DNA from 3 places in the Priestia sp. D3YE.R1 genome. Region 1 is predicted to be linked to each of the others. Evidence: riboswitches for the same ligand, from Rfam matches in the RefSeq annotation. Region 1 holds a riboswitch; each other region holds the start of a gene.
The links. Region 1 has a riboswitch for thiamine pyrophosphate ahead of thiM (hydroxyethylthiazole kinase). Riboswitches for the same ligand answer to the same signal wherever they lie in the genome.
Positions count from the first base shown of each region.

Region 2: it holds a riboswitch for thiamine pyrophosphate, as region 1 does, so the genes downstream of both, ACOZIR_RS13665 (acetylornithine deacetylase) here and thiM (hydroxyethylthiazole kinase) in region 1, are expected to answer to the same signal.
Region 3: it holds a riboswitch for thiamine pyrophosphate, as region 1 does, so the genes downstream of both, thiT (energy-coupled thiamine transporter ThiT) here and thiM (hydroxyethylthiazole kinase) in region 1, are expected to answer to the same signal.

Region 1 covers NZ_JBLTHW010000003.1:320,145-323,427, forward strand. The annotation lists gene ACOZIR_RS19935 (TetR/AcrR family transcriptional regulator) at 1-120, shown strand, start outside; gene ACOZIR_RS19940 (MFS transporter) at 217-1,434, shown strand; TPP riboswitch at 1,627-1,735, shown strand; gene thiM (hydroxyethylthiazole kinase) at 1,810-2,616, shown strand; gene thiE (thiamine phosphate synthase) at 2,630-3,274, shown strand.
Region 2 covers NZ_JBLTHW010000002.1:269,782-273,064, forward strand. The annotation lists gene ACOZIR_RS13655 (PTS transporter subunit EIIC) at 1-502, shown strand, start outside; gene ACOZIR_RS13660 (MupG family TIM beta-alpha barrel fold protein) at 499-1,509, shown strand; TPP riboswitch at 1,728-1,830, shown strand; gene ACOZIR_RS13665 (acetylornithine deacetylase) at 1,945-3,222, shown strand; gene tenA (thiaminase II) at 3,228-3,283, shown strand, end outside.
Region 3 covers NZ_JBLTHW010000001.1:2,254,558-2,257,840, forward strand. The annotation lists gene ACOZIR_RS12015 (amino acid permease) at 1-1,332, opposite strand, end outside; lysine riboswitch at 1,435-1,619, opposite strand; TPP riboswitch at 1,794-1,894, shown strand; gene thiT (energy-coupled thiamine transporter ThiT) at 1,927-2,532, shown strand; gene ACOZIR_RS12025 (ethanolamine ammonia-lyase reactivating factor EutA) at 2,690-3,283, shown strand, end outside.

The DNA.
Region 1 (3,283 bases):
GAAGGGCTGTTTGTTGGAATGAGCCGCATGTCTCGAAAAACGAGTACGGAAAATGCCCTGCAGCTTTACCATTCAGCAATCGATGTATTTTTAAACGGAATTATAGCAAGGTCTTCTTAAATAATCGGGGATGCTTATTGCGGTAATGAGTAATCCCTCATTATTTTGTGTTTTTATAGACCGAACGTTCAGTATTTTTGTAACCAGGAGGTTTATATGTCATTATTGTTAAGAAATCGAGCGGCGATTTTGCTGCTCATGCTAAATATCTTTATTATCTTTACGGGAATCGGTCTCGTTATTCCAATTATGCCAACATATATGACGGAGCTTCATATCAACGGCAGCGTGATGGGACTTTTAGTAGCGGTGTTTTCACTAACTCAATTTCTGTTTTCACCTTTAGCGGGGCGGTTATCAGATTCGTTAGGAAGAAAGAAAATTATTGTAGCGGGAATGATTGTTTTTGCCCTGTCTGAATGGTTCTTTGGTTCAGTGAGTACACCTCTTTTATTATTTGTATCCAGAATGCTAGGCGGGGTCGGGGCTGCGCTTATTATGCCTGCTGTTATGGCCTATACAGCGGACGTGACGTCTGCTAAAGAACGCGCTAAAGGAATGGGCTATGTGACGGCGGCGATTACAACAGGATTTATTATCGGGCCCGGTATCGGAGGCTTTTTAGCTGAATACGGTATGCGCGTACCGTTTTATATGGCCGCAGTAGCAGGAGGCTTGGCTGCAGTGATTACGCTTTTTGTTTTGCCAGAGTCTCGTCCTGTACAAAATCATGCTGTTTCAAATAATGAGAATCCAAAAGAAGATCGGCTGCTGCTGCAGCTTATGAATTCCTATAAAGAACCTTATTTTTTAAGTTTAATTATCGTTTTTGTGACATCGTTTGGATTATCCAATTATGAAACGATCTTTTCACTATTTGTGGATCATAAATTTAGCTTTACGCCAAAAGATATTGCGTTTGTTATTACGTTTGGCTCTATTGCAGGGGCTGTAGTGCAGGTTACGATTTTTGGCTGGATTTTAAATAAGTTTGGTGAAAAAAGAGTGATTTCGTTTTGCTTGATGATGACGGGACTTTTTATTTTACTTACGCTATTTGTGCACACGTACTGGCTTATTATTGTTGTGACATTTATCGTCTTTTTAGCAACAGATATTTTACGTCCGGCAATCAGCACGCAAATGTCGATGATGGCACAAGACGACCAAGGGTATGTAGCCGGACTAAACTCTGCTTATACAAGTCTGGGGAATATTATGGGACCCGTTGTAGCAGGCTTTCTCTTTGATATAAACATTAATTATCCGTACGTATCAGCTGCACTTGTACTGCTGCTTTGTTTTCTTTTATCTTTAAGAGCAGGGAAGGACCGAAAAGCAGCTGTGAGAAATCAAGCGATTCAAGAGAAATAACGAAAAGGAAAAAATGATAGAATTTTTAAGGGATAGAAGACCTCCAGTAGCTTACCGGAGGTCTTTTACTGCTGCTTTTAGTAAAGCTATAAGATTTACAATACCACTCAGCCTATAGCGAAGCTTTATTTTATCGGCAAAACAGTGAAATGGTTGCAAATAAAAAAAGTTAATAGTAAACTTTAAACGTAACAAGAATAGTATGGGAGCTTGCGCGGGGCAGGCTGAGAGTACAGGGGCGCCTGTTGACCATTTGAACCTGTTGGATAATGCCAGCGCAGGGAATGTGAGTACATACCAAAGCACCTTGCATGCGCAAAGTGCTTTTTTGTCTTTTTTTGCAGTGTTAAAACTAAATGAAAAGAGTGAGAGAACATGGATATTAGTAAAATTTCAGCTCAATTAGAAAAAGTAAGAGATACAAGTCCGCTTGTTCATAATATTACGAATGTTGTGGTAACCAATTTTACAGCAAATGGACTGCTTGCTCTAGGAGCGTCACCTGTTATGGCGTATGCGAAGGAAGAAGTGGCTGACATGGCTCGAATCGCCGGAGCGCTTGTCTTAAATATGGGTACACTGACGGCTCAAGAAGTAGAAGCGATGAGAATAGCAGGAAAATCAGCAAATGAAAACGGCGTGCCGGTTATTTTCGATCCTGTAGGAGCGGGAGCGACACCATTTCGTACAGAAGTGGCACGTCAGCTTGTAGAAGAGTTAAATATTGCCGTTATTCGCGGTAACGCTGCTGAGGTTGCGAACGTAGTAGGCGAGTCATGGCTCATTAAAGGCGTTGATTCATTAGAAGGGCAAGGAGACGTCATTGAACTTGCTGAGAAAGCAGCGAACAAATTAGATACAGTGATTGTTATTACAGGTAAACAAGATGTAATCACAGATGGAAACACAACGTATACAGTAGACAACGGCCACCCGTTATTTACGAAAGTGACGGGTACTGGATGTCTGTTAACATCAATTATAGGAGCTTTCGCCGCTGTAGAAAAAGAATATGTCGAGGCAAGCGTTGCTGCTTTAAGTTTTTACGGAGTGGCAGGTGAAATCGCCGCAGCGAAAAAAGGTGAAGAAGGGCCGGGGAGCTTTCAAATTGAGCTGTTAAATCAGCTTCATCTTTTATCTGGGCAGGATATTGAATCATATGCAAGAGTACATCAACGTTAAAAGGAGCCGGAAAATGACAAACGAAGAAATCAAAAAGCTGCTGCAAGTTTATTTTATAATGGGCAGCAATAACTGTACAAAAGATCCGAAAGAAGTGTTGAAAGAAGCAATTGAAGGCGGCGTTACCGTGTTTCAATTCCGTGAAAAAGGCGAAGGTGCCCTAACAGGAGAAGCGAAATATCAGCTGGCGAAGGAACTTCAGCAAATTTGTCAGCAGCACAACGTTCCTTTTGTTGTGAATGATGATCTTGACTTAGCGATCCGTTTACAAGCAGATGGCGTTCATATTGGACAAGAAGATGAAAAAGCTCATATTGTTCGAGAAAAAATAGGAAAAGGAATTGTGGGGGTCTCTGTTCATAATATACAAGAGCTGCAGCAAGCGATAAAAGACGGGGCGGATTATGTAGGAATGGGACCTGTTTTTCCTACTTCTACAAAAAAAGACGTAAAAGCAGTGCAAGGTACAAAATTAATTGAAGAAGTGCGAAAACAGAATATTGACTTTCCAATTGTAGGAATCGGTGGCATCACGCCTGAAAATGCCAAACAAGTAGTAGAAGCAGGTGCAGATGGCGTTTCTATTATTACCGCGATTAGCTTAGCAGCGTCTCCAAAAGAAAAAGCAGCTCAATTGAAAGAAGCGGTAGGAAAATAAAAAAGCGCA
Region 2 (3,283 bases), on a different contig from region 1:
AGGCTTTGTTTTAGGAGCGACGTTCTTGCCGCTCGTCATTACAGGACTGCATCAAGGCCTTACTCCTGTTCATTTAGAGCTTATCAATTCAATTGGAGATGATCCGCTTCTTCCTATACTAGCAATGGGTGGAGCCGGTCAGGTCGGTGCAGCTTTTGCTATTTATATCAAAACAAAGAAAAAACGTTTAAAGCGAGCAATTGGAGGTGCACTTCCTTCAGGGCTGCTCGGAATCGGAGAGCCGCTTATTTTTGGAGTCACACTTCCTTTAGGGCGTCCATTCTTAACCGCTTGTCTTGGAGCTGGAATCGGCGGAGCGTTTCAGGCGCACTTCCATATTGCAACTGTAGCAGTGGGAGTATCAGGTTTGCCGCTTACGTTTTTAGTTCATGCGCATCAAATTCTTCTTTATTTACTTGGATTAGTTATTGCTTACGCAGCAGGCTTTATTTGTACCTATTTCTTTGGATTTAACGATGAAATGGCAAGGGAATTTGAATGATTGGTATTTCGTTTTATTTAAATGATAGTGATGCCAAAAAAAGATTAATAAAAGCAAGCGAGTGCGGCGTCACACGCGCATTTACTTCGCTTCACATTCCAGAAGAAAAAGGAGATTTGGCTGAACGGGCAAAAGAATTGCTTCATGTGGCTAGAGATTGTGGAATAAGCGTGTATGCAGACGTATCCAAGCATACGCCGGTTCATTTAGGTATCAAAAGCTTTATGACTCTATCTTCACTTGGCGTATCGGGTATTAGACTAGACGATGGCTTCAGTGTAGAAGAAACTCTTTCACTTGCCAATGAATTTTATATTGCTGTTAATGCCAGTACATTGTTAAAACAAGAAATAGAAGCGCTGTTATCTGCAGGCCTTCATCATCATCAGCTGCTTGCATGGCATAATTTTTATCCGCGACCTGAAACAGGACTTGAAGAAGCGTTTTTTCAACAGCAGACAGATTTATTTAATGAACTTCGTATTCCAGTCTGCGCTTATATTCCGGGAGAAGGCGAAAAAAGAGGCCCTATTTATCAAGGTCTTCCTACTAGAGAAAAAGACCGTAATAAATGTCCTTTTACCTCTGCAGTAGATTTATACGGATGCGGAGTAACGGAGGTTTATATTGGAGATCCATACGCCGCTTCAAGTTTATTAAAGCGTTTAGTTCAATATCAAGAAAAACGCATTATTCCGCTACGCATTCGTTCCCCTCATATTCAGGGAACGTACAGCGTGCGTCCGGATGTATCAAGAGACGTTCTGCGTTTGGTTGATACTCGATCTGTAAAGCCAGTGCCGCCATTTCATACCGTAGAACGCAGAATCGGAGCAATTACAATGGACAATGATGGCTACGGACGTTACAGAGGAGAGGTTCAAATAGCTAAAACCAATTTGCCTGCAAATGCTAATGTTAACGTGATTGGGTATGTGATAGAGGAAGATCATGAGCTGCTTTCATTAGTGAGACCGGGACAAAAACTTGAGCTTATTACTGTCTAAATGGAAAAACGGTGTATTTTTAAAGAAGCCGATAGCTAACTAGTAAGTTTAGTAAAATAAAAAGCACACACTGCTTGAAAAAGGTGTGTGCTCTTTATTTTACTAAAAAGGAAACTATTTTCATTGCTGAATCATGAACCTTTCTATTGAATAAAACGCTTTACTATGATAAAACTATTACAGGTAAACATATAATAATAGATAATCTTATAGAGATACAACACCACTAGGGGTGCTTTCTAAGCTGAGAGAGACGAGAAGTCTTAACCCTTATAACCTGAACTAGGTAATACTAGCGTAGGAAAGAGGTATTGTAATGGATGTTTTGTATGGTATTTCCTTACGAACTCGTTATAATAATTTTTTGTATATAAACAAAAACACTTCTTTCCTGCGAAAGAAGTGTTTTTTTATGCGTAAAGGAAGGTGTCATACATGGAAGAAACAATTGATTTGCTTGTCAAACAGGTAGAGGAGCGCAAAGGGGAGCTAATCCAGTTATTAAAAAAGCTTGTTTCATATAAAACGCCAGCGCCTCCTGCACGAAATTCTCATGAAGCGCAGCTGTATGTAGCGGATTTTCTTAAAAACTGCGGTTTTTCCATCGATATGTGGGACTTATATTCCAACGATCCTATTGTAGTGGGCACATTAAAAGGAAAAAAATCAGCTGACTATCAAAGCCTAATTATTAACGGGCATATGGATGTAGCTGAGGTACAAGAAAATGAAAAATGGGAGACAGATCCGTTTGAAGCTGTCGTGAAAGACAATAAAATCATCGGACGCGGAGTTGCTGATATGAAAGGCGGCTTGGCAGGAGCATTATTTGCCGTTCAGCTTCTAACAGAAGCAGGAATTGAGCTGCCGGGAGACTTGATTTTTGAATCCGTTGTAGGAGAAGAAGTAGGAGAGGCAGGTACGCTGCAATGCTGTCAGAAAGGGTATACAGCTGATTTTGCGCTCGTAGCGGATACAAGTGATTTACATATTCAAGGTCAAGGCGGAGTGATCACGGGATGGATTACCATAAAAAGCAGTAAAACCTATCATGACGGTACACGCCGCAGTATGATTCATGCTGGAGGAGGCCTCTTAGCCGCCAGCGCTATTGAAAAGATGGCAAAAGTGATCGGAGGGCTGCAAGAATTGGAGCGTCACTGGGCTGTTACAAAGAGCTATCCAGGATTTTTACCAGGTACAAATACGATTAATCCAGCAGTAATCGAAGGCGGAAGACATGCTGCTTTTATTGCAGATGAATGCAGGTTGTGGATCACCGTTCACTATTATCCAAATGAGTCGTACGACCAAGTATCAAAAGAAGTGGAAGAATATATTATAGCTATTGCAAAAGCGGATCCATGGTTAAAAGATAATCTGCCAACCTTTGAATGGGGAGGCACATCGATGATTGAAGACAGAGGAGAGATCTTCCCGTCATTAGAAATTGATGAAAATCATGCAGGAGTACAGCTGCTTGCACATACTCATGAACAAATGGAAGGAAAAAAGCCTCCAATTGATGTGTCAACTAGCGTAACAGACGGGGGATGGCTAGCTGATGCTGGAATCCCAGCAGCTATTTACGGTCCGGGAAATTTAGCAAATGCACATGCTGTGAACGAACAATTAGATATTAATCAGCTTGTTCAATATACAAAAGTGATGGTGCAGTTCATTTATACGTGGCTGCATACGCATAAGGAGTGATCATCATGAAATTTAGTGAACGACTATACGAAAAGCTGCAGCCTATTTGGCGTCAAAATCA
Region 3 (3,283 bases), on a different contig from region 1:
ATAAGAAACAAGTACACCGTACCAGTCAATCGAGTCACCCATAAACGCCGAATAGTTTTGGCCTAAAATAACAACGGCACATAAAATAAAGGCAAAGATAGGGCCAAATGGGAAAAGTTTTGCATGATATGGAAGTTCACTCAAATCATGACCTTGAGCAACAAATGCTCTTCTAAAACGATAGTGGCTAATCGCGATTCCTAACCAAGCAATAAAACCAGACATACCAGAAGCGTTAAGTAACCATGTGTATACCGCACCATCTCCAAAGAATGAAGCACCAAATGCAAGTGTACCGACAAGCGCCGTTGCGATTAAGGCATTAACCGGAACGCCTCGTTTATTCACTTTTGCTAAGAACCTCGGTGCTTTTCCATCTTTCGCTAAGTTCCACAGCATACGTGTAGAAGCATACATACCTGAGTTACCAGCAGATAAAACAGCTGTTAAAATAACGGCATTGATAGCTGATGCAGCAAACGCTAGACCTGCTCGTTCGAATATTAAAGTAAAGGGACTTACTCGCACATCATCACTTGCTAAGGAATCCGCTGTGTATGGAATAAGCATCCCGATAACAAAAATAGCTAAAATATAAAATAACAAGATGCGCCAGAAGACTTGTTTAACTGCGCGAGGAACCGTTTTTTCTGGATCTTCACTTTCTCCAGCTGCGACTCCAAGCAACTCTGTTCCTTGGAATGAAAAACCTGCAGCCATAAAAATACCTAGGACAGTAAAGAATCCACCATGAATAGGTCCATCACCAAGCGTGAAATTTTTAAAACCTGGTGCTTCATTGTTAAAGATACCAAAAATCATCATAATACCAATAACTAAAAAGATGATAACCGTTATTACTTTAATTAACGAAAACCAAAATTCTGATTCACCAAATCCTTTTACAGAAAGGTAGTTAAGCCCAAACATAATTAATAAAAAGAGGGCACTCCATAAAATAGAAGAAGAGTTCGGGAACCAAAATTTCATAATAAGGGCTCCAGCGGATAATTCAGCTGCAATCGTAATAGCCCAGTTATACCAGTAGTTCCAGCCGAGAGCGAAACCAAAGGATGGATCTACAAACCGAGACGCATACGTACTAAACGAACCAGCTTCAGGCATATAAGCTGCGAGCTCCGCCAGGCTGGTCATCAAAAAGTAAACCATGACGCCAATGATCGCGTAAGCTAAAAGCGCTCCCCCGGGTCCTGCTGTGTGAATTGCTCCACCACTTGCTAGGAATAAGCCGGTTCCGATGGCTCCTCCTAATGAAATCATCGTTAAGTGGCGAGATTTCAACCCACGTTTTAATTCTTGCTGCTCTTGCATAGATAAATACTCCTTTCGAATGTACGGAAAGAGACGGGATAACATAAAAAAAGCCCGCAGTATATGTGCGCGCTTTTAAATCTGAAAACCGCGTCAACCTTCCGTGAAGATAGCTCTTCACATCATTCGCATGATGTGACAGTTCTGTTCCTGTTCGGAGACAGCCCCAGCTTAAATCAACCGAGAAATGATCTAAACTTCGGCAATTTTTCCTTTCAAGCAACATCATAAATGTTCTCTGCATTTCCGTTACTTTACTATTAAAAACTGCGACCTCTACCTCATCGATTAGGATGAGGGTTTTTTATATTCAATTGACATAAAAGAAGTATATCAAATACTAAAACGATTGTCATTATAAAAAATAGATTCAGAAAATAGAAACATCTTTGAAATCTCTCGAATCTATTTTGTGACATATGGTATAATAAATATTGTCTTCATAATACATAAATATCCGAACGTACCACAGGGGGAGCCGCAGTGCTGAGAGTGAACAAATTGTTCAGACCCTTCGAACCTGTTAGTTAACGCTAGCGTAGGAATGTGGGAATAGTAGCATATATTTGCTTACTCCTGTGTAAACCGTTTGATATGAATGATTCAAAAACAGGAGTGAGAAACGTGAATAAAGCATTACCTTTACAGGCTAAAATTGAAATAGCTATTTTTGCAGCATTGGCACTTTTACTTGATCTTTTGCCTTCCATTAAGATTGCAACGGCTGTGAGTATTTCGTTCTCCATGGTGCCCATTTTTATTATGTGCTTTCGCTGGGGAGTAAAAGGCGGAGCTCTATCTGGTCTATTATGGGGGCTTTTGCAGTTAGCAACAGGAACGGCTTATATTTTAACAGCGCTGCAAACATTTATTGAATATATTGTGGCTTTTGCTTTTATAGGTTTTGGAGGTGTTTTTTCACAATCTATCAAAACAAATTTAGCTAACAATAACAGATCAAAAGCTTTTGTTTTAATTGTTCTATCCCTTATTATCGGCAGCTTCGCGCGCTATTTCTGGCACTTTATTGCTGGTATTATTTTTTGGGGATCATATGCGCCAAAGGGAATGTCCGCTTTGTGGTATTCTTTTTCAATGAACGGTATTTCAATGGTAGGGTCATTAATAGCCTGCTTAATCATTCTTTCACTATTAATTCCATCGGCATCAAGAATGATTGTAACTAAATCACACTCATAATAAAAAAGACTAAATCTACCAAGATTTAGTCTTTTTTTGTCATTTGTCACCTTTGTTTACACGAAAGTGTGTCAGGTTTGATAACATAGTTAATGAAATATTCAAAAAACTGTTTTATGATAATCACCATATTCAAACGAGATAAGGGATTGATAGCATGATACAGAAATGGATCACGAGCATAGGGTTAGATATTGGAACAAGCACAACAAAACTGATTGTAAGCAAGCTGTTAATAGCAAATCAACAAAACCAGTTTACGCTGCCAGGCTGTCAAATTATTGATCGTCGCGTAACGTATGCAAGTTCCATCTATACAACACCTATGGTAAACGAAGTTGAAATCGATGTTCGAAGGTTAACACTATTACTAGAAAAAGAGTACAAAAAAGCAGGGGTCTCCTTAGATCAAGTGGAGGCAGGCGCTGTGATTATTACAGGAGAAACTGCTCGGAAGCAAAATGCAGAGAGTATCGTTCACTATCTAGCTGAACACGCCGGGGATTTTGTTGTTGCAACAGCTGGTGCTGACTTAGAAGGAATGTTAGCGGCAAAAGGATCGGGAGCAATCGAACGTTCTGTTGAAACAAATCGAGTAATTGCTAATATCGATGTAGGGGGAGGCACCGCTAACATCGCTTTATGTCAAAATGCCAAAGTGATAGAGACGTTCACATTGCATGTAGGCGGAAGATTAATTCGTCTGAATTCAGATGGTTTTGTTACCTACGTTTCGCCTTATTTAACTGAA